DNA from 3 places in the Mesorhizobium sp. RCAM 05104 genome. Region 1 is predicted to be linked to each of the others. Evidence: riboswitches for the same ligand, from Rfam matches in the RefSeq annotation. Region 1 holds a riboswitch; each other region holds the start of a gene.
What was found. A riboswitch is a leader RNA that binds a small molecule or an ion and turns the genes downstream of it on or off. The one in region 1 is predicted to bind thiamine pyrophosphate.
Positions count from the first base shown of each region.

Region 1 (10,490 bases):
GGTGAGGTACTGTGCCAGCGTCTCCTGCGGGTCGACCGCCTCGCGCTTCTGGTCGAGCGTGGCGATTTCAAGATTGGTGCCGAGCCGCACGGAGCCTGCATCGGGCTTCATCTCGCCGGTCAGCATCTTCAGCAGCGTCGTCTTGCCGGCGCCGTTCGGCCCGACCAGGCCGACGCGATCGCCGCGCTGGATGCGGGTCGAAAACCCCTTGACCACGGTCAGATCGCCAAAACTCTTCTCGATATTCCTGGCTTCGATCACCAGCTTGCCGGACTCGGCGGCGTCGCTCGCCACCATGGTGGCCGAACCTTCGGCGCCGCGATGGCCGCGGAAGCGCTGGCGCATGGTCTGCAACTCGCCAAGCCGGCGCATGTTGCGCTTGCGCCGCGCCGTCACGCCATAGCGCAGCCAGTGTTCTTCGCGCACGATCTGGCGGCCGAGCTTGTGCTGCTCGCGTTCTTCCTCTTCCAGTACCTGGTCGCGCCATTCCTCGAAGTGGCCGAAACCCTTGTCCAGCCTGCGGGTCTGGCCGCGATCGAGCCAGACGGTGGCGCGCGATACGCGCTCGAGGAAGCGGCGGTCGTGCGAGATGACGACCAGTGCCGAGGAGGTGCGGACGAGCTCCTCTTCCAGCCATTCGATGACCGACAGATCGAGATGGTTGGTCGGCTCATCAAGCAGCAGGATGTCGGGCTCCGGCGCCATGACGCGGGCAAGGGCCGCCCGCCTGGCCTCACCGCCGGAAAGATCGTTCGGCCGCTCCTCGCCCGTGAGACCGAGATGCTCCATCAAATAGCTGGCGCGGTAGGGATCGTCGGCAGGACCAAGCCCCGCCTCGACATAGGCGCGGACCGTCGCGAAACCCTCCATGTCGGGCATCTGCGGCAAATAGCGGACGGTCGCCGAAGGCTGGCGGAAAACCTCGCCGTCCTGCGGCTCGATCAGGCCGGCGGCGATCTTGAGCAGCGTCGACTTGCCGGAGCCGTTGCGGCCGACTAGCGCGATCTTGTCCCCGGCGGAAGCCGTCAAGGTGGCACCATCGAGCAGCGGCGTGCCGCCGAAGGTCAGTTTTATCCCGTCGAGATTGAGAAGGGGCGGGGCCATATCAGCTTTCGGGTAATGGATAGGGGTGAGCGAGCAGCATCGCGCGGCCATGGTCCAGGGCGATTCCGAGGCGGCCCTTGACCTCGTTGGAAATGGTCAGCGACGAGCCGAACGCCACCTTCACGTGGTTCAGCGGCCATTTGGCGCCCGTGACGGTCAGGCCGGCAAGCTCGGAAAAGCCGAGCACCGAAAACAGCGTGCCGTCGGCATAGTCGAAGCCAGCCGTTCCGTACAGCAGGGGGACAGCTTCCTGGGCGCCGCTGGTCAGAAGCACCTCGGTCCCGGCTTCGGCCAGCCGCAGGCCAAGCGCCATATGCAGGAAGGCGTGGTCGGCGCGCTTGCCGCCAAAAGCGCCGGCGAGCACCAGGCTGGTCGCGCCGCGTTCAAACGCGGCGGCGATCGCCAGTTCGCCGTCGGTCTTGTCCTTCTCCGCCGGAAAGGTCCGGCGGGGCACCGCGGCGAGAGCATCCGGCAGATTGGCCGGCACCGAATCGAAATCACCCACCCACAGTTCCGGGACAAGGCCGAGCAGCCGCGCATGACCGATGCCGGCGTCGGCGGCGATCACGCGGGAACCCTCGACCTGGCGGTCGAGCCGGGGCGTGCGGATGAGATCGCCGCCAAGCAGGATGGTGAATGTGCTCATATCTTGTGGCCCTTACCAGCCCGGCAACGGAAACGGAAGGCCGGCAGACTCCCACTTGCGCGGTTCGTCGGCCGGGCCTATGTGTCGAAACGCTCTAACGGGGTGCCGGACGCGATCTTCGCGGACCGGCTGAGAGGCAGTCTCGCCAACCCGCTGAACCTGATCCGGTTTGTACCGGCGGAGGGATTAGACGTTTCGGACAGTCCGACGCCTCAATTCCTTTCAATTCGAACGAAGGAGGCGCCGATGCGCACGCTTTTATACTCTCTTGTCTCGGCAATGGTCGTGGTGCTGTCCGGGCCGGCCTTGGCCAAGGACAAGCTCACCATCTACACTTATGAGAGCTTCACCGCCGACTGGGGGCCCGGTCCGGTGGTGAAGAAGGAATTCGAAGCCGAATGCGGCTGCGATGTCGACTTCGTTTCGGTCGCCGATGGCGTGGCGCTGCTCAACCGCGTCAAGCTGGAAGGGGCATCGACCAAGGCCGATATCGTGCTTGGCCTCGACACCAATCTAACCGCCGATGCCAAGGCCACCGGCCTGTTCGCGCCGCATGGCGCGGTGGCGGACATCAGCGTGCCGGGCGGCTGGAGCGACGACACCTTCGTGCCGTTCGACTATGGCTATTTCGCCGTCGTCTACGACACCGAGAAGCTTAAGACACCGCCCAAGAGCCTGAAGGACCTGGTCGAGGGCAGCGCCGACGACAAAATCGTCATCCAGGATCCGCGCACCTCGACTCCGGGCCTCGGCCTGCTGTTGTGGGTGAAGTCGGTCTATGGCGACAAGGCGCCGGAGGCCTGGGCCAAGCTCAAGGCGAAGGTGCTGACCGTGACGCCGGGCTGGAGCGAAGCCTATGGCCTGTTCACCAAGGGCGAGGCGCCGATGGTGCTGTCCTACACCACCTCGCCGGCCTACCATATGGTCGCCGAGAACACCGAGCGCTACCAGGCGGCGTCCTTCGAGGAGGGCGAGTACCTGCAGATCGAGGTTGCCGGCATCACCACGACAGGCGCGAAAAATCCGCTGGCGGAAAAGTTCATGACCTTCATGACCGGACCGAAATTCCAGGACGCCATCCCCGAGACCAACTGGATGTTCCCCGCCGGCAAGACCGACAAGCCGCTCAACCCGGCCTTCGACAAACTGGTCAAGCCGACCAAGACCTTGCTGTTCAGCCCGGAGGAGGTCGCGGCCAACCGCAAGGCCTGGGTCGATGAATGGCTGGCGGTGATGAGCAAATAGGGTTCAAACCTCGTCGGATGTTTATGCCAAGCCACCCCCCTCTGGCCTGCCGGCCATCTCCCCCGCAAGGAGGGAGATTGGCAGCTCTTTCGCCTCGCTCATTCCTGCCACTTTGCAGATTGGCCCAGGCGGTGGAACGCGCAATCTCTCTCCTTGCGGGGGAGATGTCCGGAAGGACAGAGGGGGGTGGGCGGGAACTCGAGCCGAGCCAAGAAATCATTTCGATCAGCACCCGTTGCGGCGTTGGGTAGCGCGACATGCATACGCGTCATCCGACCGATCCCCGCATCACCGCCGGCATTGTCGCGCTTGCCGCAATCGCGCTGCTGATCGGCGGCGCGTTTGCCGGCCTGCTCTTCGAAGGCGCCCATGACTTTTCCGGCGCATGGGCAGCCTTCGATCCCTATCTCCTGCGCGTCGTCCGCTTCACGCTCTGGCAGGCGGCACTTTCGACGCTGCTTTCCGTCGGCCCGGCACTGTTCGTGGCGCGCGCCCTGTCGCGCCATCCACGTTTCCTCGGCCGCGCCTTCATCCTGCAGCTTTTCGCCGTGCCGTTGGCGCTGCCGGCCATCGTCGCGGCTCTCGGCATCCTCGCTCTCTATGGCCGCGCCGGCTATTTCGCCGGCGCGCTCACGATGATCGGTGGTGGACACTGGCCGGGCATCTATGGCCTGTCGGGCATTCTCGTGGCGCACGTCTTCTTCAACCTGCCGCTGGCGACAAGGCTGTTCCTCGAGGCGCTGCAGACCATCCCGGCCGACCAATGGCGGCTGGCGAGCCAGCTCGGCATGGGAGCCCGGCCGGCATACCGGCTGATCGAATGGCCGACGCTGCGGGCATCCCTGCCAGGGGTTGCCGGGCTTGTCTTCATGCTCTGCATCACATCCTTCACGATCGTGCTGACGCTTGGCGGCGGCCCGGCCGCGACGACACTCGAAGTCGGCATCTATCAGGCGCTGCGCTTCGACTTCGATCCCGCGCGGGCCGTCACGCTGACATTGCTGCAGATCGCGTTGACCTTTGTCGTGGCGCTGGCGCTGGCGCGGCTCGGTGCCAACGCCGTCGGCGACACCAACCTGCCGGTCGCGCCGCGCCGCTATCTTTCCGTCAGCGGGACCGAGACCTCGCTGAACATCGTGCTGATCGTGCTTGCGCTGGTGTTCGTTGTCGGGCCGATGGCGGCGACGGTGATGGCCGGGCTCGGCGCCGATCTCGGCCGGCTGGCCGGTGAGGCCGCCGTGCGAAAGGCGACGCTGACCAGTGTGGTGCTCGCCTTCCTGTCAGCCCTGCTTTCAGTGATGCTGTCGCTGGCGCTGACCATGGCACGCCGGGCGCTGGCGCTGGCTCGCCGTGCCGGCGCAAGGACACTGCTCGAACATGCCACCGATACCGGCGCCGGTTTTGTCCTCGTCGTGCCGCCGGTCGTCATCGGCGCCGGCTGGTTCCTGTTGCTGCGTCATGTCGGCGATGTCTTCGCCATCGCCCCGGTCATGGTCGTCACCGTCAACGCCGTGATGGCAATGCCGTTCGCGCTGCGCGCTGTCCGTCCCGCCTATGATGCGGCAAGCGAGCGCCACGAACGGCTCTGTGACCAGCTCGGCATTGCGGGCTGGAACCGGCTCATTCTGGTCGACTGGCCGTCGCTGCGGCGGCCGCTCGCGACTGCTTTCGCTTTTGCCATGGCGCTGTCGCTCGGCGATCTCGGCGTCATCGCGCTGTTTGGCAGTGATTCCGTGCAGACATTGCCCTACCTTCTCCTGGCGCGCATGGGCAGCTACCGCACCGAGGACGCCGCCGGCCTGGCGCTGCTGCTCGGCCTCGTCTGCCTCGCATTGATCATGGCGGCGCACTGGCTGGGAAGGGAGAAGATCCGGGATGCCTGACGGGGCGGCTAGCGGGCTTGAAAAAGGCGCTTCGGTGCGGCTGGACAAGGTGTCGTTCAGCTATGGCGAAGCGCCGCTCTTCTTCGATGTCGATTTCGCCACGGCGAAAGTCACCGCCATCATGGGGCCGAGCGGTTCCGGCAAGTCGACGCTGCTCAATCTGATCGCCGGGTTCGAGATGCCACTGTCCGGCCGCGTGCTGATCGGCGGCGCCGATGTCTGTGCCGAGCCGCCTTCGGCGCGGCCGGTGTCGATGGTGTTCCAGGAAAACAACCTTTTCGCCCATCTTTCCGTCGAGCAGAATGTCGGGCTCGGCCGTTCGCCATCCCTACGGCTGACCGAGGCTGATCAGACCGCCATCGCCGAGGCGCTGGAGCGCACCGGCCTCGCCGGCAAGGAAAGACGCCTGCCGCGCGAACTCTCCGGGGGTGAACGCCAGCGCGTCGCACTGGCTCGCGTGATGGTGCGCGATCGTCCGGTGCTCCTGCTCGACGAACCCTTCGCTTCGCTCGGGCCGGCCTTGCGCGATGACATGCTCGACCTCATCGCCGCTGTGCACGCCGAACGCGGCATGACGGTGCTGTTCGTCACGCACCAGCCCGAGGATGCCCGCCGTATCGGTCAGCACGTGGTGTTCCTGGACAATGGCGTGGTGGCGGCGACCGGCAGGGCGGAAGATTTCTTTGCCGGGGCTGGTCCGGACGTGTTCCGGCGCTATGTCGGTGCAAGCGGCAGGGATGCCGTATCACGAGATGTTGCCCGGAAGCGGACATAATTTACGGCCAAACCGGATTCAGGCGATGCGGCGCTTGCTTGCCATGACTGGGGTAGTGTGGCTAGGTCCGCGCTACTGGTCCGGCACTGGCCGTGATTTGCCTACAGCATTCGCCGCCGTCCGGAAGGACGCACGACGGATACTGTAGCAGTTTGTTTTTTGCGCGTGACACGTTCCGAAGATCGCCCCCGATTTTCGTGGTCATGCGCCGGGACCTGAAAGGAAGCCGTTCTGGCGATCGGCGTTAACAGATTACGAATGAATCCGCTGGCGCGCTTTTTGGCACTGGCCGGCTTTGCCGTGGCGCTGGCCAGCTGCCAGATGTTCACGCCTCCGGAAGTGCAGGAATCCGGCTTCCAGCCGTCCGACAGGCCGATCACCGTCGACAATGTCGGCGCCAACAACAAGCTTGCCGAACTGGCCAAGGCGCAGCATCCGCGCATCCTGGCCACCTATGGCGGCGAATATTCCGACCCCAAGCTCGAGCGCATGGTCGCCAAGGTGGTCGGCAACTTGACCGTGGTGTCGGCCAATCCGACGCAGACCTATCGCATCACCATCCTGAATTCGCCCAACGTCAACGCTTTCGCGTTGCCGGGCGGCTATCTCTACATCACCCGTGGCCTGCTGGCGCTGGCCAATGATTCGGCCGAGCTTGCGGCGGTCATCGCGCATGAGATGGGCCACGTCACCGCCAACCACGGCTTGCAGCGCCAGCAGTTGGAGGCCGAGGAAGGCCTCGCGACCAAGGTCGTCTCGGATGTGCTCGGCGACAGCCCGACCGCCAAAGCGGCGCTGATCCGCGGCAAGCTGAGACTCGCGCAGTTCTCGCGCAACCAGGAGCTGGAGGCCGACGCCATCGGCATCAAGTCGATCGGCGAAGCCGGTTACGATCCTTTCGCCGCCGGCCGCTTCCTGCAGTCGATGTCGGCTTATACCGACTTCCGCTCGATCAGCGGTGCCACCGACGCCAGCCTCGACTTCCTGGCGACGCATCCCAACACGCCGCAGCGCATCGATCTGGCGCAGCGCCATGCCCGCCAGTTCGGCGCGCCCGGCTTTGGCACCCGCGACCGCGATTCCTTCCTCGCCGGCATAGACGGCCTGCTTTATGGCGACACACCCGAAGAAGGCTATGTGCGCGGCGAGACCTTCCTGCATCCGGGCCTCGGCGTGTCCTTCTCGGTACCCGAGGGCTTCATTATCGACAATTCGGCGGCCGCGGTGACGGCAACCGGGCCGGGCGACATCGCGATCCGCTTCGATGGCGTCTCGATCGACAAGAACCGCGCGCTGACCGACTATATCCGCAGCGGCTGGGTGGCCGGTCTCGACGACAGCAGCGTCAAGCAGGAAACGATCAACGGCAACGAGGCGGCGACCGCGCATGCCGGCGCCGAAGGCTGGCAGTTCGACATCGCGGTGATCCGTGCCGGCGGCCAGGTCTATCGGCTGCTGACCGCGGCACCCTCGGCCAGCACCTCGCTGGACACCGTGGCGCGTTCGGTGAGCGGCTCGTTCCGTATCCTCAGTGCTGCCGAAAAGGCGGCGTTGAAGCCGCTGCATATCCGCGTCGTCACGGTCCAGCCGGGACAGACGATGGGTTCGCTTTCGGCCCAGATGGTCGGCGTCGACCGCAAGCTCGACCTGTTCCGCGTGCTCAATGCGCTGTCGCCGGGCGCCGCGGTTTCGGCCGGCGACAAGGTCAAGATCGTCACTGACAAGTAAGCGTTCGTTGCAAGCCGCCGGGCGCTGATGCGCCCTACGGCTTCAAGCGGCAGTCGCCAGAAATTCCGGGTTCTGCTTCACCAGCGCCACCTTGAGCTTTTCCATGGCGCGGGCCTCGATCTGGCGGACGCGCTCCTTGGAAATGCCGAGCGTCTCGCCGAGCGCCTCGAGCGTCGCCCCCTCGTCACTCAGCCGGCGCTCCTCGATGATCCTCAGTTCGCGCGCGTTGAGCGCGCCAAGCGCTGCTCTGAGCCAGACCAAACGGCGCTCGACATCGATCGTGTCGCCGGCGACCTCGTCGGGCAGCGGATCGTCCGAGACCAGGAAATCCATGCGCTCGGTGGCACCCCCATCGTCGGCCAGCGGCATGTTGAGCGAGGAGTCGGGCGCCGACAGCCGTGAATCCATCATGGCGACATCGGCTTCGGAGACGCCGAGCGCGGCCGACACTTCCCGGTACAGCGTCGCATTGGACAGCGGTTCGGCGCCATTCGCCAGACGGGCACGCAGGCGCCGCAGATTGAAGAACAACGCCTTCTGCGCCGAGCTGGTGCCGCCACGCACGATCGACCAGTTGCGCAGGATGTAGTCCTGCATCGAGGCGCGGATCCACCAGGTGGCGTAGGTCGAGAACCGCACTTCGCGCTCCGGCTCGAAGCGAGCCGCCGCTTCGAGCAGCCCGACATGACCCTCCTGGATCAGATCGCCAAGCGGCAGACCGTAGTGGCGGAATTTGGAAGCCATGGAAATGACCAGCCGCATATGGGCAACGGTGATGCTGTGCAGCGCGTTCTGGTCGTTGTCCTCCTTCCAGCGCAATGCGAGCCGATGCTCCTCGTCACGTTCGAGATAGGGCGCCTTCATTGCCGCGCGGACCATGATTCGTCCTGCTGTGTCTTCCATCATGAGGCGCTCCCTGGCTCAGGCGATACGGATGACTTGCAAGTTTGGCCAGGCGCCGGGTTGAAATGGCGGCGTCGTGCCCTAGAAACCCAGAACGTGCCATGCGCGGGAATGGTTCCGTGGCTGTTGCGAGGCGGATCGTGGTGCCTGAGAGGCGTCGGCGCTGACCGACAAGGGCGTCAATCGCCGCTGGAAAAGGCCATCTAGAGAATCTGGTTTCAGAAACCCATTGTTTTTGAAATCCTGTTCCTTATTTTTTCGTCTTGCATCTGTCAGTTTCCAGCGCTCACAACATGCCGGATATCAGGCCAAGGACGGGATCACAGAAAAATGAAATGGCTCAAGTCGCTTATCGTCGCCGGAACGCTGCAGGTTCTGGCTGTCACCGCTGGCCATGCCGGCGCCAATTTCGACCAGATCAAGCAGGCCGGGGTCATCAAGGTCGGCACGGAAGGCACCTACGCACCGTTCACCTATCATGATGCAGCCGGCGCGCTGGTCGGCTTCGACGTCGAGATCGCCAAGGCGATCGGCGAGAAGCTCGGCGTCAAGGTGGAGTTCCTCGAAGGCAAGTGGGACGGGCTGATAGCCGGGCTCGACGCCAATCGCTATGACGCCGTCATCAACGAAGTCGGCATCACCGACGCCCGCAAGGCCAAGTATGACTTCTCCGATCCCTATATCGCCTCCAAGGCGGTGCTGATCGTGCGTGGCGACAACACCGACATCAAGACCTTCGCCGATCTCAAGGGCAAGAAGTCGGCGCAGTCATTGACCTCGAACTTCGGCAAGTTGGCCGAGACGAACGGCGCAGAGCTCGTCGGCACCGATGGGTTCGACCAGTCGATCCAGCTGCTTTTGACCGGCCGCGCAGACGCCACCATCAATGACAGCCTGTCGTTCCTCGACTTCAAGAAGCACAAGCCGGACGCCAATGTGAAGATCGCGGCGCAGGAAGAAAACGCCGACTATTCCGGCGTCATCGTGCGCAAGGGCGATCCGGAGCTGGTCGCCGCCATCAACAAGGCGCTGGCCGACATCAAGGCCGACGGCACCTACAAGAAAATCGCCGACACCTATTTCGGTCAGGACGTCTCGAAGTAATTCAGGAGGTGGGCCGGTTGCCGGCCCATGCAAGGATGCCTGGCGGCGGACCGTCTTTTGACGGCCCGCCGCCTTTCGCGTGATATGGCGTGTTTGTTCGCGCTTCGATGAAGCCGTCTCGCCTGGAACGGCAATCGCAAGGAGGGGCCTTTCGTGCCGCACTGGCTGCAACTGATGCTGGAGTCGCTGCCTTCGCTTTTGTGGGCGGCGCTGATTTTCACCGTGCCGTTGACACTGCTTTCCTTCGCTCTTGGTCTGACTGTCGGCCTGGGCGCGGCACTTGCGCGGTTGTTCGGCCCGAAGCCGCTGGTCGCGCTTGTGCGCTTCTACGTCTGGATTTTCCGTGGCACGCCGCTCCTGGTGCAACTGTTCCTGATCTTCTACGGCCTGCCCTCGGCCGGTATCCTGCTTGATGCCTTCACCGCGGCGTTGATCGGCTTCACGCTCAACATCGGCGCCTACACGTCGGAAATTATTCGCGCCGCCATCGGCTCGGTGCCGAAGGGCCAGTGGGAAGCCGCCTATTCGATCGGCATGACATGGAGCCAGGCGATGCGGCGCACCATCCTGCCGCAGGCCGGCCGGGTCGCGGTGCCGCCGCTCTCCAACACCTTCATCTCACTGGTCAAGGACACGTCGCTGGCCGCCGCCATCACCGTGCCGGAGATGTTCCAGGCGGCGCAGCGCATCGTCGCCACCACCTACGAGCCGCTGATCCTCTATGTCGAAGCGGCGATCCTCTACCTGGCGCTGAGCTCGGTGCTGTCGGCCTTGCAGACGCGGCTGGAAACGCGGCTCAACCGCTATGGCGGCTTCCTGGAGGCGCGCTCATGATCGGCCTCACCAACATCGAAAAGCGCTTCGGCGACAATCTCGTGCTGAAGGGCGTGACGGTCACCATCGCCGAGGGTAGCGTTACCGCGCTGGTCGGCCCTTCGGGCGGCGGCAAGAGCACGCTGCTGCGCTGCATCAACCTGCTGGAGATCCCGACCTCGGGCACGGTGCGCATCGGCGACGAGATGCTTGAGTTCCGCCCCGGTGGCAAGGTCGCGGCAAAGGACATCCAGCGACTGCGCCTGCAGACCGGCATGGTGTTCCAGAA
Region 1 is NZ_CM185033.1:4,312,080-4,322,569, forward strand. It holds gene AC56QP_RS21095 (ABC-F family ATP-binding cassette domain-containing protein) at 1-1,104, opposite strand, end outside; gene AC56QP_RS21100 (thiamine diphosphokinase) at 1,106-1,750, opposite strand; TPP riboswitch at 1,839-1,953, shown strand; gene thiB (thiamine ABC transporter substrate binding subunit) at 1,997-2,995, shown strand; gene thiP (thiamine/thiamine pyrophosphate ABC transporter permease) at 3,253-4,878, shown strand; gene thiQ (thiamine ABC transporter ATP-binding protein) at 4,871-5,653, shown strand; gene AC56QP_RS21120 (M48 family metalloprotease) at 5,912-7,381, shown strand; gene AC56QP_RS21125 (RNA polymerase factor sigma-32) at 7,424-8,287, opposite strand; gene AC56QP_RS21130 (amino acid ABC transporter substrate-binding protein) at 8,615-9,388, shown strand; gene AC56QP_RS21135 (amino acid ABC transporter permease) at 9,542-10,222, shown strand; partial or broken gene AC56QP_RS21140 (amino acid ABC transporter ATP-binding protein) at 10,219-10,490, shown strand, end outside.

Region 2 (10,490 bases), 2.0 Mb from region 1:
CGACGAGAAGGAAGTCTTCCACAACTACATCAAGGCGGTCGGCCAAGGTATCCTCAAGGTCATGTCCAAAATGGGCATCTCTACCTATCAGTCCTATTGCGGCGCGCAGATCTTCGACGCCGTCGGCCTTTCGTCCGAGCTGGTCGGCAAGTACTTCTTGGGTACGGCGACGACGATCGAAGGCATCGGCCTCGAGGAGTTCGCGGCGGAAACCGTCTCTCGCCACAAGGCCGCCTTCGGCAGCGATCCGGTGCTCGCCAATACGCTCGACGTCGGTGGCGAATACGCCTTCCGCATGCGCGGCGAAAGCCACGCCTGGACGCCGGCCGCCATCGCCTCGCTCCAGCAGGCGGTGCGCGACAATGCCGAGGACCGCTATCGCGAGTTCTCCGCGATGATGAACGAGTCGGCGAGCCGCATGAACACGATCCGCGGGCTCTTCACGATCAAGGACGCCGAGGCAGCCGGCCGCAAGCCGATCGCTGTCGAGGAGGTCGAGCCGGCATCGGAGATCGTCAAGCGCTTCTCGACGGGAGCGATGTCCTTCGGCTCAATCAGCCGCGAGGCGCACACGACGCTGGCAGTCGCGATGAACCGGATCGGCGGCAAGTCGAACACTGGCGAAGGCGGCGAGGAGAGCGATCGCTACCTGCCGCTGCCGGACGGCTCGACGAACCCCGAGCGGTCGGCGATCAAGCAGATCGCCTCGGGCCGCTTCGGCGTCACCACCGAATATCTGGTCAATGCCGACGTGCTGCAGATCAAGGTGGCTCAGGGCGCAAAACCCGGCGAAGGCGGCTATCTGCCGGGCCACAAGGTCGATGCGACCGTCGCCAAGACTCGGCACTCGACTCCGGGCGTAGACCTGATCTCGCCGCCGCCGCACCATGACATCTATTCGATCGAGGATCTGGAGCAGCTGATTTACGATCTGAAGAACGTCAATCCCGAGGCTGACATCTCGGTCAAGCTGGTTTCCGAATTTGGAGTCGGCACGGTTGCGGCCGGCGTTGCCAAGGCGCGCGCCGATCACATCACGATTTCCGGTTTCGACGGTGGCACCGGTGCTGCGCCGCTGACCTCGGTGAAGCATGCGGGTAGCCCCTGGGAGATCGGCCTTGCCGAAACGCAGCAGAGGCTGGTGCGCAATGGTCTGCGCTCTCGCATCGCTCTGCAGGTCGACGGCGGCTTGAAGACCGGCCGCGACGTCGTCATCGGGGCACTGCTCGGCGCCGACGAATTCGGTTTCGCCACCGCGTCGTTGATCGCGGTCGGCTGCGTCATGATGCGCAAGTGTCACCTGAACACCTGTTCTGTCGGCGTCGCTACCCAGGATCCGATGCTCCGGAAGCGTTTTAAGGGGACGCCGGAGCATGTCGTCAACTACTTCTTCTTCGTTGCGGAGGAAGTGCGCGAAATCCTCGCATCGCTTGGAGCCAGAAAGCTTGACGACGTCATCGGGTCCTCGGACCTGCTGGATCGCGACGGAATGATCGAGCACTGGAAGGCGAGGGGCCTCGACTTCTCGAATATCTTCCACAAGGAGGAGGCTCCGAAGGAAGCGACCTATTGGACGGAGCGCCAGAACCATCCGATCGACGACATTCTCGACCGCAGGCTGATCGAGAAGGCGAAGCTCGCGCTGGAGACCAAGGTGCCGGTCGCCTTCGAGGCCGAAATCAAGAACGTCGACCGCTCGGCCGGCGCGATGCTTTCGGGCGCACTTGCCAAGCGCTGGGGCCATAAAGGGCTGAAGGACGATACGATCCACGTGACCATCAAGGGCACGGCGGGCCAGTCCTTCGGCGCGTTTCTCGCCCGCGGCATCACTTTCGACCTAGTCGGTGACGGGAACGACTATGTCGGCAAGGGGCTCTCGGGTGGACGCATCATCGTGCGGCCGCCGGAGAACGCGCGGATCGTGCCGCATCAGTCGATCATCGTCGGCAACACCGTGCTTTACGGTGCGATTTCCGGCGAGTGCTACTTCAACGGCGTCGCCGGCGAACGCTTCGCGGTGCGCAACTCCGGAGCGATCGCGGTCGTCGAAGGCGTCGGCGATCACGGCTGCGAATATATGACCGGAGGCGTCGTCGTCGTTCTCGGCGGCACCGGCCGCAATTTCGCGGCCGGCATGTCGGGCGGTGTCGCTTATGTGCTCGACGAGGAGGGCGATTTCGCCCGGCGCTGCAATATGGCCATGGTCGAGCTGCAGCCGGTGCTGGAGGAGGACGACATGCTGGAGAAGCTGCATCACCACGGCGGCGACCTCATGCACGAAGGCATGGTCGACGTCTCGGGCGACATGACGCGGCATGACGAGGAGCGGCTCTACCGACTCATCTCGAGCCATCTGCACTACGCCGGTTCGGCCCGCGCCAAGGAGATCCTCGATCACTGGGCGGACTACCGGCCGAAGTTCCGCAAGGTGATGCCGGTCGAGTACCGCCGCGCGCTCGAGGATACGGAGCGCATGAAAATGGGCGGTGGAGAAAACGTTCCATGATCACATCCACAAAAAGCGCCGTTACTCCGATCGGACGGGATCTAAGCTCACCTTCACCAATCCTGGCCTCAGTGCAGAGGGCAATCTTAACAGGCAGAAGAGGCCAGACATAATGCAGACCGCCAAGACAGTGCTTAAGTTTATCAAAGATGACGACGTCCAATACCTCGACTTCCGTTTCACCGACCCGCGCGGCAAGTTGCATCATATCACTGTCGACGCCTCGACAGCCGACCAGAACACGTTTGCTGACGGCATTATGTTTGACGGCTCGTCCATTGCCGGCTGGAAGGCGATCAACGAGTCCGACATGACCCTTATGCCCGATCCGACGACCGCCCAGATGGACCCGTTCACCTCGGCGTCCACCCTGACGATCAACTGCGACATTCTCGAGCCGGAGACGGGCGAGCCATACAACCGAGATTTGCGCCGCATCGCGAAGAGGGCCGAGGCCTGACGCTAACTGTCCCGCGCGACCGCTTCGCGCTCAGGGAAACGGCTGCGGTTGCGGTCGAGATTGATCCGCGCACCTTCACGGCCGAGATGGCCGAAGCCTGGGGAGCAGCCGGCGTGAACCGCGCAAGCCTCGGCGTGCAGAGCTTCGATCCCGTTGTTCAAAAAGCGGTCAACCGGGTGCAGAGTGAGACGCAAATGGCGGCTGCCGTCGAAGGCTGCGCCGGCATGGAGTAAGCCGCATCAATTTCGACCTGATCTTCGGTCTCCCGCATCAGACGGTGCAGTCCTGCGTCCAGACCGCGACGGCGGCGGTCGCCATGCGCCCCAACCGGCTTGCGGTGTTCGGCTATTCGCACATTCCGTCGCTCATAAATAATCAGCGCCAGATCGAGGAGACAGCACTGCCGGACAGCGCTGCCCGCGCCGAACAGGCTGCGGCCGTGGCCGAGACGCTGGTTGTCGCCGGCTACCGAGAGATCGGGCTCGACCATTTCACCTTGCCGGACGATGAGCTTACACTGGCGCAGAAAACCGGTCGCCTGCGGCGCAACTCCTGGGTTACTCGGCCGACACCTGCAAAACCCTGATCGGTTTCGGCGCGTCGGCTATCGGCCGCGTCGGCGAAGGGTACGTCCAGAACGAGGTTACACGGGATTCTTACACCCGGCACATCGCAGCTGGCCGTCTGGCGACGTCAAAGGGCTACCGTCTCACCGACGAAGACCGCGTGCGAGCCGCAATCATCGAGAGACTGATGTGCGATCTCGAGGCGGATGTGCCGGCAATCTGTGCCGGTCACGGATCTGATCCGATCCGTTTTCTCGATTCAGCTGAAGGCTTGGCGATGCTGGCCGAGGACGGGATAGTGGACATCGAAAAGGGTTTCATTCGCGTGCGGCAGGAGCATCGCTTTGTGATTCGCGCTGTTGCTGCCGCATTCGATGCATTTCTCGACCGGGTTGCCCCGTAAGCACAGCCATCGGCATGAGCGGAGGCCAAAGGGATTACCGCTCGTCGCTAACGGCTTGGGTAGCTTGGCGATGTTCTCGACGACCGTTCCGTGGCAGCGTGGTGGTCGCAATCCTTTCGAACGGACCCTGCCGAAGAAACCGCCTTTCTGCAGCTCGATTCGGCAACAGGTGGCTGTCCTTATCGACATGCCGCGGCTGGCCAGTCTGCCCTTCCGTTTCCTTCACTGGTGGTCATCTGTCGAACCGCGCCCACGAAAATGAATTCGCCGCTGACCAATGACGACGGCAGGTCGGATCGAGGCGATCTACGCGCAAACGTTTAGTGCCGATTGAAGGCGAGACCATCATAAGGATCGATCTTTAAGCCCCGAAGGTTTGGCGATCCCCGTATCCCTGTCCAGGTTTCCGGGGCGTGATTGTCGCTGACGCATGCGCGAGCTTTCTGCCCGGTTTGATGGGCCGCCGATCAGCGCCGCGAGCCGAATGCGCTTGACAAAGCAGCGCCGGCCCGTTCAATTCCAAGCATTCACCAGGGGAGTCCCGGCAAGGGGCTGAGATACTGCTGGCTTTCGCGGCGCAGTGACCCGTTGAACCTGATCCAGTTCATACTGGCGTAGGGACGGTGCAAGCGCTTTGCGGGAGTCACGCCCGAAGTCCTGTTTCGAACAGGCGGCCAAAGCGTCTTTTCATCCTTCCGGCACAGAACTGGGTCTCCAATGCACGAGCAAAGGAGCCTCAAGATGAATGCCCTCACCCCCGCCGTGTCGACGGGACCACTGCCCGCCTCACGCAAGATCCACAAATCCGGCGTCCTCCATCCGCACATCAAGGTGCCGATGCGCGAAATCTCCGTCCATCCGACGGCGGGCGAACCGCCCGTCACCGTCTACGATCCGTCCGGCCCCTATACCGACCCGACCGTCGAAACCAGTATCGAAAAAGGCCTCGCCCGGCTTCGCCATGAATGGATTACGGCGCGCGGCGATGTCGAAGCCTATGACGGTCGCCACGTGCGGCCGGAAGACAACGGATTTGTCGCTGGCGAGCGCCTGACACCGGAATTTCCGGTCCGCAACCGGCCGCTCAGGGCCAAGGCCGGCAAGGCGGTGACACAGCTTGCCTATGCGCGCGCCGGCATCATCACGCCCGAAATGGAGTTCGTCGCCATCCGCGAGAACCTCGGCCGCGAAATCCTGCGTGGCAAACTTGAGCGCGACGGCGAGGCCTTCGGCGCCGCGATCCCCGACTTCGTCACGCCCGAATTCGTGCGCGAGGAGGTAGCGCGCGGACGCGCGATCATTCCTGCCAACATCAATCATCCCGAGAGCGAGCCGATGATCATCGGTCGCAATTTCCTGGTGAAGATCAATGCCAATATCGGTAACTCGGCGGTCACCTCCTCGATGGCGGAGGAAGTCGAGAAAATGGTCTGGGCGATCCGCTGGGGCGCCGATACGGTGATGGATCTGTCGACAGGCCGCAACATCCACAACATCCGGGACTGGATCGTGCGCAATGCGCCAGTGCCGATCGGCACGGTGCCGCTTTACCAGGCGCTCGAGAAGGTCGGCGGCATCGCCGAGGACCTGACCTGGGAGGTCTACCGCGACACGCTGATCGAACAGGCCGAACAGGGCGTCGACTATTTCACCATCCATGCCGGCGTGCGGCTGCACTACATCCCGCTGACCGTTGACCGGGTCACGGGCATCGTCTCACGCGGCGGGTCGATCATGGCCAAATGGTGCCTGCACCATCACCGGGAAAGCTTCCTCTACGAGCATTTCGCGGAGATCTGCGACATCTGCCGCGCCTATGATGTGTCCTTCTCACTCGGCGACGGCCTTCGTCCCGGCTCGATTGCCGATGCTAACGACGCGGCGCAATTCGCCGAGCTGGAAACGCTCGGCGAGCTGACCCAGATCGCCTGGGCGAAAGATTGCCAGGTGATGATCGAGGGGCCCGGCCACGTGCCGATGCACAAGATCAAGCAGAACATGGACAAGCAGCTCGCCGTCTGCGGCGAAGCGCCGTTCTATACGCTTGGACCGCTGACGACGGACATCGCGCCGGGCTACGATCACATCACCTCAGGCATTGGTGCTGCCATGATCGGCTGGTTCGGCACGGCCATGCTCTGTTACGTCACGCCGAAGGAGCATCTCGGCCTTCCCGATCGCAACGACGTCAAGATTGGCGTGATCACCTACAAGATCGCCGCCCATGCCGCCGACCTGGCGAAGGGCCATCCGGCAGCGAAAGTCAGGGATGATGCCCTTTCCCGCGCGCGCTTCGAGTTCCGCTGGGAGGACCAGTTCAACCTGTCGCTCGACCCCGAAACCGCGCGCTCCTTCCACGACCAGACCTTGCCCAAAGAGGCGCACAAGCTGGCACATTTCTGCTCGATGTGCGGGCCGAAATTCTGCTCCATGCGTATCTCGCACGACATCCGCGCCGAGGCACAGAAGGAGGGCATGGCGGCGATGGCGGCAAAATACCGCGAGGGTGGCGATCTCTACATACCTGCTGACGAGACCGGCGCACCGCTCATGCCAGAGGCGCCGGAACCGTCATGAAGGTCTTGGTCAAAGGGGCCGGCGTCGCCGGCCTCACGGCCGCCTTCGAGTTCGCCACACGCGGCGCGGCGGTGACAGTTGCCGAGACAAGACATGCCCTCGGCGGCAATGCGTCGTGGTTCGCCGGCGGCATGCTGGCGCCATGGTGCGAGCGTGAAAGCGCCGAGCAGCCGGTGCTCGACCTCGGACGCGATGCCGCTGATTGGTGGGATGCGGCAACGCCCGGCCAGGTGACGCGGGCTGGAACACTGGTCTTGGCCGCGCCGCGCGATGCGGGCGAGCTCGACCGATTTGCCAGCCGCACGTCGGGCCATCGGCGTCTCGATGAAAATGAAATCGCCCTTCTGGAGCCCGACCTTGCCGGCCGCTTCCGCCGCGGATTGCTTTTCCCAGACGAAGCCCATCTCGACCCGCGCCTGGCGATGGCGGCACTTCATCACAGACTGTCGGCGATGGGTGTCGAATTCCGCTTCGGCGCCGATGCCCGGCACATTTCCGGTTTCGATCGCCGGATCGACTGCACGGGGATGGCGGCAGAAGACGACGGCCTGCGCGGCGTTCGCGGCGAGATGCTGATCCTGCGCACGCCGGACATTTCGCTGTCACGCCCGGTCCGGCTGCTTCATCCGCGCTTTCCGCTCTACGTGGTGCCGCGTACCGATCACCGTTTCATGGTTGGCGCGACGATGATCGAAAGCCAGTCCACAGGACCGGTCACGGCGCGTTCGATGATGGAGCTTTTGGGCGCGGCCTATGCTCTCCATCCGGCCTTCGGCGAGGCTGGCATCATTGAGACCGGCGCCGGCGTCCGTCCGGCCTTTCCCGACAATCTGCCGCGTGTCGAGGCATGTGGAAGCACCGTCGCGATCAACGGGCTCTATCGCCATGGTTTTCTTCTCGCCCCCGCCATGGCGCGCCAGGCTGCCGACCTGGTTTTTAGCCAAGACAGAACCAAGGAGCTTGCGGATGAAACTGATGGTCAACGGCGAAGTGCATGAGGTTGCCGCCACCACACTGGCCGAGCTGCTTGCCGCGCTCGACTATGAGGGCGATTGGCTGGCAACGGCCGTCAACAACGATCTCGTGCACAAAGCCAACCGCGCGGAATTCCAGTTGAGCGACGGCGACCGGATCGAAATCCTCTCACCCATGCAGGGAGGCTAGACCATGTTCGAGCTTTATGGAACCGAGCTTCCGTCGCGTCTGCTTCTCGGCACCGCTCAATATCCTTCGCCGACCATCCTTGCGGAGGCAGTCAAGGCGTCGGGCACGTCGGTGGTGACCGTCTCGTTGCGCCGTGAGATGGCGGGCGGTAGGGCCGGCGAAAAATTCTGGTCGTTGATCCGCTCGCTGGGTGTCAGAATCCTGCCCAACACTGCCGGCTGTCACTCCGCCAAGGAAGCGGTCACGACCGCGAAAATGGCACGTGAGGGCTTCGGTACGAACTGGATTAAGCTCGAAGTGATCGGCAACCACGACACGCTGCAGCCGGACGTGTTCGGCCTTGTCGAAGCAGCCCGCATCCTGTGCGAGGACGGCTTTGATGTATTCCCCTATACCACCGACGACCTCGTCGTCGCCGAGCGGCTGCTTGCGGCGGGCTGCAAGGTCTTGATGCCGTGGTGCGCACCGATCGGTTCCGCGCTCGGGCCGGTCAACATCATGGCGCTGCGCTCGATGCGCGGCCATTTCCCTGGCGTCCCGCTGATCGTGGACGCTGGCCTCGGACGGCCGTCGCATGCGGCCACCGTCATGGAACTTGGCTTTGACGCAGTCCTCCTGAACACGGCGGTCGCCAAGGCCGCTGATCCGGTCGGCATGGCGCGTGCGTTCGGCAAGGCGGTCGATGCCGGTCGTGAGGCTTTCCGCTCGGGAATGCTCGAACCGCGCGAGGTCGCCGTGCCGTCGACACCGACGAATGGCAGAGCAGTCTTTTCATGAAGCTCGATCCCTTCTACCTAATCGTCGACAGCGCCGCCTGGATCGAACGGCTGGTGCCGCTCGGCGTCAAGCTGGTTCAGCTTCGCATAAAGACCATGGATGAGGCCGGGTTGCGCGCGGAGATCCGCAAAGCGAAGGCCTTATGCGCCCAGCACCGCTGCCAGCTCATCGTCAACGACCACTGGCGCCTGGCAATCGAGGAAGGCTGCGACTTCGTCCATCTTGGCCAGGAGGATTTGCAGACCGCCGACCGTTCGCGGATTCGGGCAGCCGGCGTGCGGCTCGGATTGAGCACGCATGATCATATCGAACTGGAAACGGCGATGGCCGCCGAGCCCGACTATGTAGCGCTCGGCCCCATCTACCCGACCATCCTGAAGAAGATGAAATGGCCCCCGCAAGGGGTCGAACGGATCAACGAGTGGAAGCGCCGGGTAGCACCGATTCCTCTGGTCGCCATTGGCGGCCTCAACCCGGACCGGCTCGACGGCGTCTTCGCGGCTGGCGCGGACAGCGCGGCGGTGGTGACCGACATCACGCTGAACGACGACCCCGAAGCACGCACGCGAGAATGGATCGAAAAGACAGGCCGATGGCGCTGAGGCGAGACCCGCATGTGCTCGTCGTCGGTGGCTCGGACTCCAGCGGGGGTGCCGGAATTGCTCGCGATATCGAGACGATCTCCTCCATTGGCGTGCGAACCTGCCTTGCTGTTGCCGCGCTGACGGTGCAGACGCACGAAGCCGTCATGGAAATCCATCCTTCGCAGCCCGATCTTGTGGCCGATCAGATGCGCGCCGCGCTGCAGGCCAACACGGTGGCGGCCATCAAGATCGGCATGCTGGCGACTGCCGAGATCATCGTTGCCGTTGCGGCGGTGCTGCGCGAAAATCCGCAGGTGCCGGCAATCCTCGACCCCGTGCTCGCCTCGACCTCAGGCCGGGCGCTGCTGGAAGCAGATGCCATCGCTGTCATGAAGCGCAGTCTGATGCCGCTTTGCCGTCTCGTCACGCCCAATCTCATCGAGCTGGCGCTCCTTGTTGGCTCGGAACTGGCGATGGATGAAGACAGCGCGGTGTGGCAAGGCCAGGAATTGCTGAACGCCGGAGCGCAGGCCATTCTGATCAAGGGCGGCCATGCATTGGGACCTCGATCAACCGATATTCTGTTGCGCTCCGATCACGAACCAGTCCGCTTCGACACACCGCGTCTGGCTACGTCGATGCGCGGGACGGGATGCATGCTGGCCAGTGCGATTGCGGCGCATATGGCGAAAGCGAGCCCACTCGAAGACGGCGTGCGCGAAGGCAAGCTGTTTGTTTTCGAGACGCTGAAGGAGAATGCGGCCGCGTGACAGCGACCGCTTCATGTGCGCCACTTTGCGGTCCGTTTGGTCATACCGCCAGTATAGACTTCAAGCGCTGACACTCATGGACGGCCTTCGGACGGGGTTCCTTGCGTCGACGACCTCCGGTCACTGAAGGTTGAACTCTCGTCCGCAGGAGTGATCGCGAAGGTTCATGCGCGCTGTAACAAGCGAGATCCACGTCCGACCAAAATTGTCGAAGCCGGTCCGATGCGAGCCGGTGGTCGCCACCTGATCAGCACCTCGCCATTCGCGTGCAGCGCTGCAACAGATCCTTCAAAGAAATTCATAGAACTCTTAGCAACTCAAAACCGGTGTGAATGGTATGTTATCGAAACATCTGAGGTTAGCGGGTCAAAACCGAGGTGACGCGACTACCGAACAGCATTCAATCTCTGTTTAGCGGCAATGGCAAGAAGATCATCTCTCATCTTGGTCGCTCGAACACCGCCACCGTCTTCTCAAGACAAGTACATGCTTGCAAAACAGGCGTGTTCCCTCGCGACCAGCGTGATTGTCTGGGCATTTGGAGGCAAAAACAAGATTTTTTCGAAGGCTGTAGCATCGACGGAGAACGCCAAGTGACAAAGTCAGTAGGACGGGCGCCCAATTTTTCCATATGGCTTGATGCTGACCAATGATGACACTGGTCAGTCGCCTACGCACGGCAG
Region 2 is NZ_CM185033.1:2,359,768-2,370,257, forward strand. It holds gene gltB (glutamate synthase large subunit) at 1-2,506, shown strand, start outside; partial or broken gene AC56QP_RS11765 (glutamine synthetase beta-grasp domain-containing protein) at 2,619-2,963, shown strand; partial or broken gene AC56QP_RS11770 (radical SAM protein) at 2,981-3,935, shown strand; TPP riboswitch at 4,458-4,574, shown strand; gene thiC (phosphomethylpyrimidine synthase ThiC) at 4,677-6,512, shown strand; gene thiO (glycine oxidase ThiO) at 6,509-7,510, shown strand; gene thiS (sulfur carrier protein ThiS) at 7,479-7,676, shown strand; gene AC56QP_RS11790 (thiazole synthase) at 7,680-8,453, shown strand; gene AC56QP_RS11795 (thiamine phosphate synthase) at 8,450-9,055, shown strand; gene AC56QP_RS11800 (hydroxymethylpyrimidine/phosphomethylpyrimidine kinase) at 9,046-9,807, shown strand.
Region 2: another riboswitch for thiamine pyrophosphate. It lies ahead of thiC (phosphomethylpyrimidine synthase ThiC); the one in region 1 lies ahead of thiB (thiamine ABC transporter substrate binding subunit).

Region 3 (10,490 bases), 1.8 Mb from region 1:
CGAGGCCTCTTTCTTCCCTTCAAGCACCGCTAGGCAGGCCTTGCGAGCGACCATGTGCCTTTGCCCTGTCGCAACCGGCCACCGGTTCATCAGAATGTCGGCGGCTTGAGCGACCCTCTCCACGTTGAAGATCGTGTTCCCCGAGCGGCCGAGCGCAATCCTGACCGGCTCGTCGAAACGCTGGTCCCGCACCACCTCACCTCCCGAAATCGAACGTGCCAACCTAATTTCCGCTATTGTGATAGGTTCCGGAAAGAAGGTGCAAGATGTCCGATTCCAATGGCCAGAAAAGTCCCAAGCTGATCGTCGTGGTCGCGTTCGATCGTGGCGAGGACGGCGAATTGTTTGCGGCCTTCGGCCCTGCCGACCAGCAGAGCGAGGACCGCGCCATACGCACCGCCAGGGCTCTGGCGTCAAAACATGCCGGCGTCATCGCCTGGAGCCGCGAGGCCGACCCAACGATGGGCGAATACGGCCCGCCGAACACGCTGTTTGTCAGCGGCGACGTACCGGACATGGAGTAAAGAATCGGCGCCTGGATGCTGGCCCGCACTTAATACCGACGGCCAAGCCCGGAAATATCGCTAAAACGCCGATACTGGCTAGGCGGCGCACTAGGCCAAGCCGAAAAAATAAAATCTCGTTTTAATATTTGCTCGCTTGAAGGAACTGTTTTCTCTCGGTCCCGTTTGTTTCTAGGTCGTTTATTCCAATGACCTCCACAGAGAGGAATATCCAGATGAACTTCAAGATGCTCGCTATGGGCGCGATGGCGCTTGCAATGATGACTGGTTCGGCCCTTGCCGGCGGCAGCACCGGAACATCCGCGCTCGACGATCCGGCAAAGATGTCGCCCTTCTTCACCGACGCCGGTATGAAGACCATGAAATCCGAGGCGGAATTCAAGGCCGCCTGGATGGCCATGAAGGAAGAAGACCGTGCGGGCATGATGAAAGAATGTGGCGACGAGGCCATTGCCAAGTCCCATGACAATTTCTGCAAAATGACCAAGCAGCTCGGCGGCGCGAACTGACGCACTTCGATTTGGGCGCATGCCCGAACCAAGACAGCCGAAATAGGCGGGCCAAGTGCCCGCCTATTTTCAACGCGATGTGGAATCACATCACCGATGCCAAGCGGATTCAATTCGCGACAACGGGCGGGTAAAGGTATATGTCCACGTTTGGAGAGGCAAAACGCCGCTCGTCTGGCTTAGTGCCCCATGTTTCAACCCATCGCGAATATCGAAGACGCGCAGACGCTGGCGCAGGCCATCGTCAACACGATCACCGAGCCGTTTCTCGTCCTCGACGAGCAGTTTCGCGTGCTGGCGGCCAGCCGCTCCTTCTACAAGACATTCGAAGTCGACCCCGCGCAGACCCAGGGCTCGCTGCTCTACGCGCTCGGTGACGGTCAATGGGATATTCCCGCCCTTCGCTTGTTGCTGGAGACGATCATTCCCGAGAAGACCGCCATGGACGGTTTCGAGGTCGAGCATGATTTCCCACGGATTGGCCGCCGCACCATGCTGCTCAATGCCCGCAAGGTGCTTTACGACCATAGTTCAGCCATCACCATCCTTCTGGCCTTCAACGACATAACCGCCCGTCGTGTCATTGAGCGGGAAAAGGAAGATCTGCTCAAGCGTACCGAAGATCTGCTCCACCAGAAAGACGTCCTGCTGCGCGAAATGGAGCACCGGGTTGCCAACAGCCTGCAGATCATTGCCAGCATCCTGTTGCTGAAGGCGCGCTCGGTCACGTCGGAAGAGACGCGCCAGCATCTCAAGGACGCCCATCAACGGGTTCTGTCCGTGGCCGAAGTGCAGCGCCATCTTCACACTTCGGCCGGCATCGACGAGATCGACGTTGGGTCCTACCTTTCGAAACTGTGCGGCAGCCTTGCCGCATCGATGATTGGCGAAGTCCAGCCGATCGACGTTACCGTTATCGCCGAAGGCGGCAGGATCGATTCGCAGCGCGCCGTCAGCCTCGGTCTGATCGTCACCGAACTCGTTCTGAACGCCATCAAATATGCCTTCCCCAAGGAGAAGACCGACGCCCGTATCCAGGTAACGTTCGAGACCGCGGGCAGCGATTGGAAGCTGACGGTTTCGGACAATGGCGTTGGCAAGATCGCCAATGACTTGCCGGCCACCGGCCTTGGAACGGCCATCGTCGAGGCGCTGGTGAAGCAACTGGAGGCCAAGGTGGAAGTCGTCAGCGACACCGACGGCACCAGCGTGTCGGTGACCCGGGCGACGTTTACCTCACGGGTGCCGCGGGCGGCTTGAAACCACTGCCACGATACATGCCTCCCGAGTGCTGATCTGGTTGAGGGGATGGCTGCCCAAAACCGTCGGGACTTCAGCGCATCCGGCCCTGGTAAACTGCCGCGCATTGCCAGCAGCGACCAGGCAAATTTGCAGCGTCGTCTTCCCTGGCGTTCATCCGAGTCTTTTTTGCTCAGACAGTGCGATCAATACGGCGGATGGCCTTGATGGTCTCTGCCTCCGCCACCCCAATCAGCGCATCGATTCCCTGGATCGTCTCGATATGACCGCGCGCCGCCACCATCCGTCGCAGGGCGTGAAGATCATCGCGAATTTCGCAGAGTGTTGTCCGGAGCGTCAGGGGCATTATCAGCCTTCCACAACTCAACGGTACCAACGCAAGCCGGTTCCCTCGACCGCAAAAAGCAAAGCCCGCCACGGCAAAACCGGAGCGGGCCTTGGAGGAGGACAAGGGGTGGGACCCTCTCCTCTTGTTTCCACGGGGGGTGTGGACCGCAACCACCATAAGAGATCCTTGCGGAACGCCGGATCACAAGCCGACCTGAACTCATCACAATCCGGTGCGCCGCGGTGTTGGCGCGGTCACGAGATTGCGAGCCCGGCGATGACCGGGCGGAACGGCTAGATGCGTCCGAGCACGACGAGCACGATGATGATCAGCAGCACCAGTCCAAGCCCACCGCCGCCATAATATCCGGTTCCGTAGAACGGACCGCCGCCAAGGCCACTGAACCCGCCGAGCAGTGCAATGATAAGAATGATGATTAGTATGGTGCCTAAGCTCATGGGTTTTCCCGCTCCTGTAGGCGCCGATGCGCCGGTCTCAACATCGCGCCATTCGCATGTTGCTGGGAATGAACGCTTTCAGCGCGTTAGCGTTCCGCGCGACCTGTCGGTAGCGGAATCGGCGGAAAAAACCTGATTCACGCGGAATGCCCGCCTGGAGTGGCGGGCCTTCCGATTGGCCGGATGCCAGGAGAGTGCGGTCAAAGCCCCCCGGCTGCTTCTGTACTTCCGATCCCGGTGCTCTTTTGGCCTCGGCGGCGGGCGGGCGGGCAGCAGGCGTCAGCGTTCATGCGGCCTTGTTGTCAGGCGATCCCGTAGAACAGCCTGTAGGGCACGCGATGCATGTAAGCGCGGTATTCCGGCAAGGTGGCCAGCAGGGCCTCTTCACGCAGGATGCGATACAGCTGGAGGTAAGTGATCACGGCGTAGACGGCCAAATTGTAGAAGGAAAAAGCCGACAGCAGGAACAGGATATGGCCAGCAAGGTAGCCGGCATAGATCGGGTGTCGCACCAGACGGTAGGCACCGCCGGTCATCACGCCGCGATTGGCGGGCAGGATGGCAAAGGAACGCCCCAACGATATCTTCCCCCAGATGACGAACCACAACGCCAGGAACTGCAGAGGTGCGGCGACATAAACCGGGATAATGGTGATGCCCGGCTCAAGGGTGATGAAGGCGGCGCCAAAACTGGCGATTACGGAGACGACCACGGTGAGCGGGTTCCAGTCGCGCGTCACCGGCCGCCGTGACAGCAGCAGCCAGGTGAAGGTCAACACCTCGGAAATCGCCATCAGCGCGATGTTGAGCCGGGTCGGATCCTGCACGAAGTGATACACGCCGCGGTAGACAAAGAGCGCCGCGAAAGCCAGCGCGCAGGCGCGAAAGAAGCCCTCCCGCAGGTCGATCAGGATTTCGCGCTTTCGCGCCGCGGACAAAATCTCGTCCTCATTGGCCCGCGAAAGCGTTTCACTTTTTGACAGAAGCAATGCAAGCACCCCGATGTTCCCCTCGGGCCGACCTTTGCACGCAACCATTGCCGGGCAGTTAATTGACAAGATCAGATCGGTATTAAACCGGATATATATCACCGAAACCAGGCAGGGGTTGCCTTCCTCTATTCATGCAATCTATGCGGCGTACGGGATTGGACGTTCCTGCCTTGGCAGCTTCGCGATACAAAGCTCGTCCAGTCCCTATTAAGGGCCGCCTCAGCGTCATCGTCCGTCGACGCGTGACGATGTGCTCCCCATGCGACTTTTGAGTTCAAGAATCCTGCCCTACCCCAGATACGCATTGCTGAAATACCCCGCAAAATTCGGACGTTGCTTGACAACGTTGCCATCGGGGTCACGCAAAATGCCGGCGGCGAACAGGTAGTCGCCGATTGCTTCCATCTTGGCCGGATCCATGGTGGCGATGGCGCCACTTTGGCTGCGCAAGAAGTGACCATCGATCAGTGCCTTCAGCGAAGCGCGGATCAGCGCCGGATTGGTCAAGGCATCCTTGTTGGCCGCGATCAACAGTGCGGCAGCCTCATCGGGATGATCGACGGCGAACTGATAGCCGCGCCGCGTCGCCTGGACGAAGCCGGCCGCGACTTTCGGATTGGCCTGGAGATAGGCTTCGCTCGACGAGATCAGCGTCGTGTGCTCGTCGGGCACGCCATGGTCGGCATAGACGAAGCTGCGCTGCTTGATGCCTTTGAGCTCGGCATCGACACCCTCCCAGGTCGCGACCTCGAGCGTGAAATCGACCGAGCCGTTGGCCAGCGCTTCATAGGCCGAGGTGCCGAGCGTCACCGTCTCGAAATTGCCCTTGCCGCCGTCGTGGCGGATGATGGTGCCGATCAGCGCGTTTTCCCAGGCGCTGCCGAAGCCGCCATAGGTCAAGCCGTCAAGGTCCCTCGGGCTTTTGATCTCGCCGCGCGCCGCATTGAAGACCACTCGACCGGTTTCGGATTGCACAACGGCATAGACGGCCTTCAAGTCGGCCCCGGCGGTTTTCTGGGTGAAGAGGCTGATGGTGCCGTTGATGCCGAAATCGGCGACGCGGGCGGCGACGAGTGTGCCGGCACCGGTGTCGCTGTAGGGCAGGATATCGACCTCGAGGCCGGCCTCGCGGTAGAACCCCTTGTCGCGTGCGACAAACAGCCCGATGTGGTTGGTGTTGACCGTCCAGTCGAGTGCGACGGTGACCTTTTGCGCCGCCGATTGCGCTTGAGCCCGGCCCGCTCCGGCAACAAGCGGAAGACTCGTGGCAAGGGTCAGCAACAGGGCCTGGCGGCGCGTCAAGTCAGTCATGATCGTATCCTTCGGGTGGTTGCGGGTCGAGTTCGGGATTGAGAATGGTGTCGAGGATCTCGGCTTCGAGCGCGCTCGCCTGCCGCGCGGCATCGCCGCCAAGGCCGCGCGGGCGCGGCAGTGGCACCTTGATTTCACGGGCGATGCGGGCCGGGCGCGCCGACAGCACATAGATGCGGTCAGACAGGAACACGGCTTCGCGCACGTCGTGGGTGATCAGCAGCGCGGTCCAGCGGTGGTGGCCCCACATCTGCTCCAGCCAGCGCTGCATGGCGGTGCGGGTCAGTGCGTCGAGCGCGCCGAACGGCTCATCGAGCAGCAGCATGTCGCGCTCCTGCACCACTGTGCGCAACAGCGCTGCACGCTGGCGCATGCCGCCCGAAAGCTGCGCCGGAAAATGCCGCTCGAAGCCGGCAAGCCCGAATTCGGCAAAGAGCGGTGCGACACGCGCCCGCGCTGCCTTTCGCCTGACGCCTTGCACTTCGAGCCCGAGCGTCACGTTGTCGAGGATGCGCCGCCATGGCATCAGCGCGTCGCGTTGCGGCATGAAGGCGAAATGCCTGCCGTGATCGTCGAGCGGCGTGCCGTCGAAGAACATCTCGCCATCGCCGTGCTGCGCGCCGGTCAGGAGCTGGAACAGCGTCGACTTGCCGGCGCCCGAAGGACCAAGGATGGAGACGAATTCTCCGGCGCCGACGCGAAGCGAAATGTCGGCGAGTACCTCCAGCCCGCCGAACGCCTTGCGCACATGCCGCAGTTCGAGCCGGCTCATCGCCGTGGCCCCTTCCCCTGAGCTTGCCTGTCGGCCCGTTCCCAGGGCATGGCCAGGTGCCGCAGCAGCACCGTCAGTCCAAACAGGATAAGCGTGAGCGCGGCGCTGACGCCGACGGCGGCCAGCACCAGATCGGGGCGGAAATTGTTCTTGGCATTGAGCATGTAGATGCCCAGCCCCTTCGCGGCACCGGCATATTCGGCGAAGATGGCGCCGACCACGGCATAGGTGATGGAGATCCTCAAGCCGGCGAAGAAATAGGGCAGCGCCGAAGGCAGCCGCGCCAGCACGAAGACGCGCCAGCGCCCTGCCCCCATGGCGCGCAGCACCTGGCCGATCTCGGCCTCGGTCGCCTCGTAGCCCTGCACCAGGGCCACCAGCATCGGAAAGAAGGTGACCAGCGCCACCAGTAGGACCTTGGGCATCAGCCCGAAGCCGAACCACAGCACCACCAGCGGCGCGATGGCGACCAGCGGCAACGTCTGGCTGATGATGAACACGGGAAACAGCGCGCGCCGCAGCGGCTGGAAAAAGTCGACCAGCATCGACAGCGCAAAGGCAGCGCTGAGCGAACAGGCAAAGCCGAGTAGCGTGGCGCGGATGGTGGGGATGGCGTTGTCGACCAGCGCTTCGCGATTGAGCATCGCCTGCGCGAAGACGCGCGACGGCGCTGGCAGTATCGTCTGCTTGATGCCGGAATAACGGGCGCAAAGCTCCCACGCCAGCAGGAGCAGCCCGACCGAGATCACCGCCGGCGCTGCCTTGGCGAAGAGACCCGCGAGTTGACGCGAGCGGCTGGACGACGATGAGACCACGGGAGATGTCCTTGGACGGGCGCTCGCGCGCAGGCGCGGGCAGGCTCAGACAGCGCTGGGGCTGTTGGCGGAGACCGTGACGTCGAGGGTTACGTGGCCGGCGCCTGGCCCGAAGCGGCAGAAAGCCTCGTTCAGCGCCACGAAGATCGCGCCGGCATCTCCGCGCAATTTGGTGCAGAAATTCTTGGAGCGCTCATAGACGCCGGACTGCTTCAGGAAATCGATGCAGCCATAGATCTCGTCCATGTGGTCGTCGGTGCCCATCACATAGAGCGAGAACTGCGCTGCCGCCGGCTGGCCAGCGACAGCGGTTTCACGCACCGCGCGGATGGCTGCCTCCTTGCGCGGGCCGAGCGGCCCGACAGGTCCGTCAAACGCATCGGAGCGGCAGATCGGATCGTCCGGCTCGCCCGGACAGCCGCGCGAAATGGCCGCCGACAGGACGCAATGCTTGCCGCTGCGCGCTGCCGCCACGAACAGATCGCGAAGAGCCGGGAACAGGACTTCGGGCGGCCCGACAAGCAAGGTCGAGATATCATCGGTCTCGATCCTGAGCCTGTCGCGATAGGGATCGAGCGCACCGAGCGCACCAAGAATGACGCCGACGAAATCGTCGGCCATGGGATACAGGGAAATTTGTGCGCCTGAAAACATCGCCCGCCTCGCTCCGCTGGTATTACCCAGATCAGCTTCTAGGGTCTGTGGGCTTGCCGCCCCCGTCTCAGCCCCGACCGTACGGAGCACCCCTGTGGATGCGGGAGTTAAAGCACCATTCGAGCGATTGGGAAAGCCGTTTTTTCAGCGTACTGCGCCAAAACCATTGCGCCAGGCGCCGACGGCAGCCCGCCGGCGCCACCTCGCCGACAGCAATTGTGGCAAGTGGGCTACAGGCCTGCGGCGGACGATCATCTCTGCCCGGGCTTGCTTTCCACTTTGCCGAAAAGTCGCATTACCGGGCGCGCTTCCGTGACTGGAGCGCGTGCGAACATACTTCGCACTTTCAGGAGCCGTTTCAGCAGACGGCTGTAGGTGCGATGCAAAACCCTGCCGTCGGCAAGGTCGAACTCCACGCTTCCCCATCGCCTGACCGGCGCCCTGCCGGTTGGCAGGCCTAGCCGCCTGACCTGGCTGCGGCGCCCCTGACAAGGCGCCCTTGCAGTAGGCCGGCGCCGCCTCGCCCACCAGCATCCGCATCGCAGTCGGTGGGTCGCCGCCGGAAGCCAGGCACGACGATCGCGCCGATGTGGTTTCCCGCCTCCACCGAGCCGGCAAGCAGCGGTCCGGCATGAAAATGGCGCTGATCGGCCCTCCACGACCGGTGGGGTCAGTCGAATTCATCTTCCGGCGTCCGGTCAAACAGTGCCTTCCTCGCCACCATTCTGCGACCGGCGATCCAGTCCGACCTCACGAACCGCCCGAGCAGGGTCGAGCCGCGCCTGTCAGCCAGCCGGTTTGGGTAAAAGCGCCCCCACGGCGGTGACGACCGAAAGTCGTTCGCGTTTCACCAGCACCGGCTTTTCGTAGATCCTCTTCATGTTCACTCCGAAAGAAAACTGAAATCAAATCAGCATCCGCAGTTCGCCAGCGGCACAGCAAACTGTCAACCGCCAGACAGGGTTTGGCGGCCGGCATTGGCATGCCGCAGGAAATCGACGAAGGCGCGCACGGCCGGCGGCGTATGGTGCTGCTTCTGGTAGCAGAGGAACCAGCCGGGAAAGGTCGCGCACCAGTCGTCCAGCAGCGGCACCAGTTTGCCGGCCTCGATCAGCGGGCGCAGCAGATCTTCCGCCCAGAAGGCAATGCCGACCCCCTGCACCGCGGCGGCAACCGCCATGTCACGGCTGGAAACGACAAGCGGGCCATCGACCGCGACCGAGAACCATTGGCCTTCCCTGGCGAATTCCCATTTGTAGAGGCCACTGCCGCCCGGCCGGCGCCAGTTGATGCAGCGATGCTGTAGCAAATCCGGCGGTGCCGACGGTGATCCGTGGCGGGCGATGTAGTCCGGCGAGGCCACGGCGAGTTGGCGCTGCTTGCCGCCAAGCGCCACGGCGACCATGTCGGCTTCGAGGAATTCGCCGAGTCTCGCGCCGACATCATAGCCAGCCTCGACAATGTCGATGGCGGCATCGCCGATCGTCAAATCGAGGACGATGTCCGGCCATGCCTCGTGAAAGCGGCCGAGCACAGGCTCCAGATAGGTGGCAGCGGCAACGCTCGGCATATGGACGCGCAGAACGCCAGCCGGCGTGTCGCGCAAGGCAACGGCATCGCCAACCGCCGCCTCCATCTCGGCCATGGCCGGCGCGAAGCGCGCATGAAGGCGCACACCGGCTTCGGTTAGCGACAGGCTGCGGGTGGTGCGGTTGAGCAGCCGCAGGCCAAGCCGCGCTTCGAGCTGACGGATCGTCTGGCTGAGCGTTGACGCGGAAATCCTGAGATCTTCCGCGGCGCGGGCAAAGCTGCCATGCGTGACAACAGTGGCAAAGGCCTTCAGTTCCGCATAGTCGCTGCCGCGCATTATGGTAGATTCTCCAATGAGTGTCGTCAAATTCTACCGCATTTTCCGCACGGCGTCTGTCACCTAGTTTTGCGGAGACGCTCGAACGGCATCCGATCAGGACCGGTCCGGCATCGAGCGCATCTGAATCTCCTTCTGAGCAGGAGCAACGAACATGCGGAAACTCAACGGAAAAATCGCTCTGGTGGCCGGCGCGTCCTCTGGCATCGGCGCGGCACCGCGCTGGCGCTGGCGGCAGAAGGAGCCACCGTAGCCATCGCGGCGCGGCGCCGGCAGCGGCTTGATGACCTGGCCATGCGCATCAGCGATGCCGGTGGCGAGGCGCTCACCATCGAGGCCGACATTACCGACGAGGAACAAGCCACCGCCATGGTCCGGCGTGTGCTGGAACACTACGGCCGCCTGGACATGCTGTTCAACGTCGCTGGCGTCGGGGTCGCTGCCCCCTTCCAGAACACCACCCCCCGTGAGTACCGGGAGATGGTCGACATCAACGTCCTGGGTCTGCTCTACACGATCAACGCGGCACTGCCGGCGATGAAGCGGCAGGGATCAGGCCATATCGTCATCGTCTCGTCCGGCACCGGCCGCTACATCCACCCTTCGGTCGTCTATTCCGGCACCAAGCACGCGGTGAGCGCCATGGCGGAATCGCTGCGCCGCGAAATCGGCAGGGACGGCATCCGGGTTACCGTGATCGAACCGGGCGCGGTGAGGACCGGCTTCACCGCCAACATGCGCGACGATGTGCGGTTGGCGGTCGAGCACCGGCTGGGCGACATGGAGCAGTTGGAGAGCGAGGACATCGCCGCCGCGATGCTCTATGCGGTGTCGCAGCCGCCACGGGTCAACGTCAACATCCTGACGCTCTACCCGACACAACAGGCTTGATCCGCGACAGAAGGCAAGGCGAGGGTCGGGGCCTTGACCCCGATCCTGTGAACCTTATGAAACGGCCTTCTCGCGAACGGGCAGCTTCCAGCCCGGCCTGACGAAATGG
Region 3 is NZ_CM185033.1:6,065,681-6,076,170, reverse strand. It holds gene AC56QP_RS29830 (DUF982 domain-containing protein) at 1-195, opposite strand, end outside; gene AC56QP_RS29825 (hypothetical protein) at 267-524, shown strand; gene AC56QP_RS29820 (hypothetical protein) at 740-1,033, shown strand; gene AC56QP_RS29815 (sensor histidine kinase) at 1,223-2,293, shown strand; gene AC56QP_RS29810 (hypothetical protein) at 2,466-2,639, opposite strand; gene AC56QP_RS29805 (DUF3309 family protein) at 2,915-3,079, opposite strand; gene AC56QP_RS29800 (methyltransferase family protein) at 3,382-4,170, opposite strand; gene AC56QP_RS29795 (ABC transporter substrate-binding protein) at 4,360-5,382, opposite strand; gene AC56QP_RS29790 (ABC transporter ATP-binding protein) at 5,375-6,154, opposite strand; gene AC56QP_RS29785 (ABC transporter permease) at 6,151-6,969, opposite strand; gene AC56QP_RS29780 (YkoF family thiamine/hydroxymethylpyrimidine-binding protein) at 7,015-7,623, opposite strand; TPP riboswitch at 7,614-7,727, opposite strand; gene AC56QP_RS29775 (putative RiPP precursor) at 8,409-8,504, opposite strand; gene AC56QP_RS29770 (LysR family transcriptional regulator) at 8,570-9,490, opposite strand; gene AC56QP_RS29765 (SDR family oxidoreductase) at 9,713-10,381, shown strand; gene msrA (peptide-methionine (S)-S-oxide reductase MsrA) at 10,436-10,490, opposite strand, start outside.
Region 3: another riboswitch for thiamine pyrophosphate. It lies ahead of AC56QP_RS29780 (YkoF family thiamine/hydroxymethylpyrimidine-binding protein); the one in region 1 lies ahead of thiB (thiamine ABC transporter substrate binding subunit).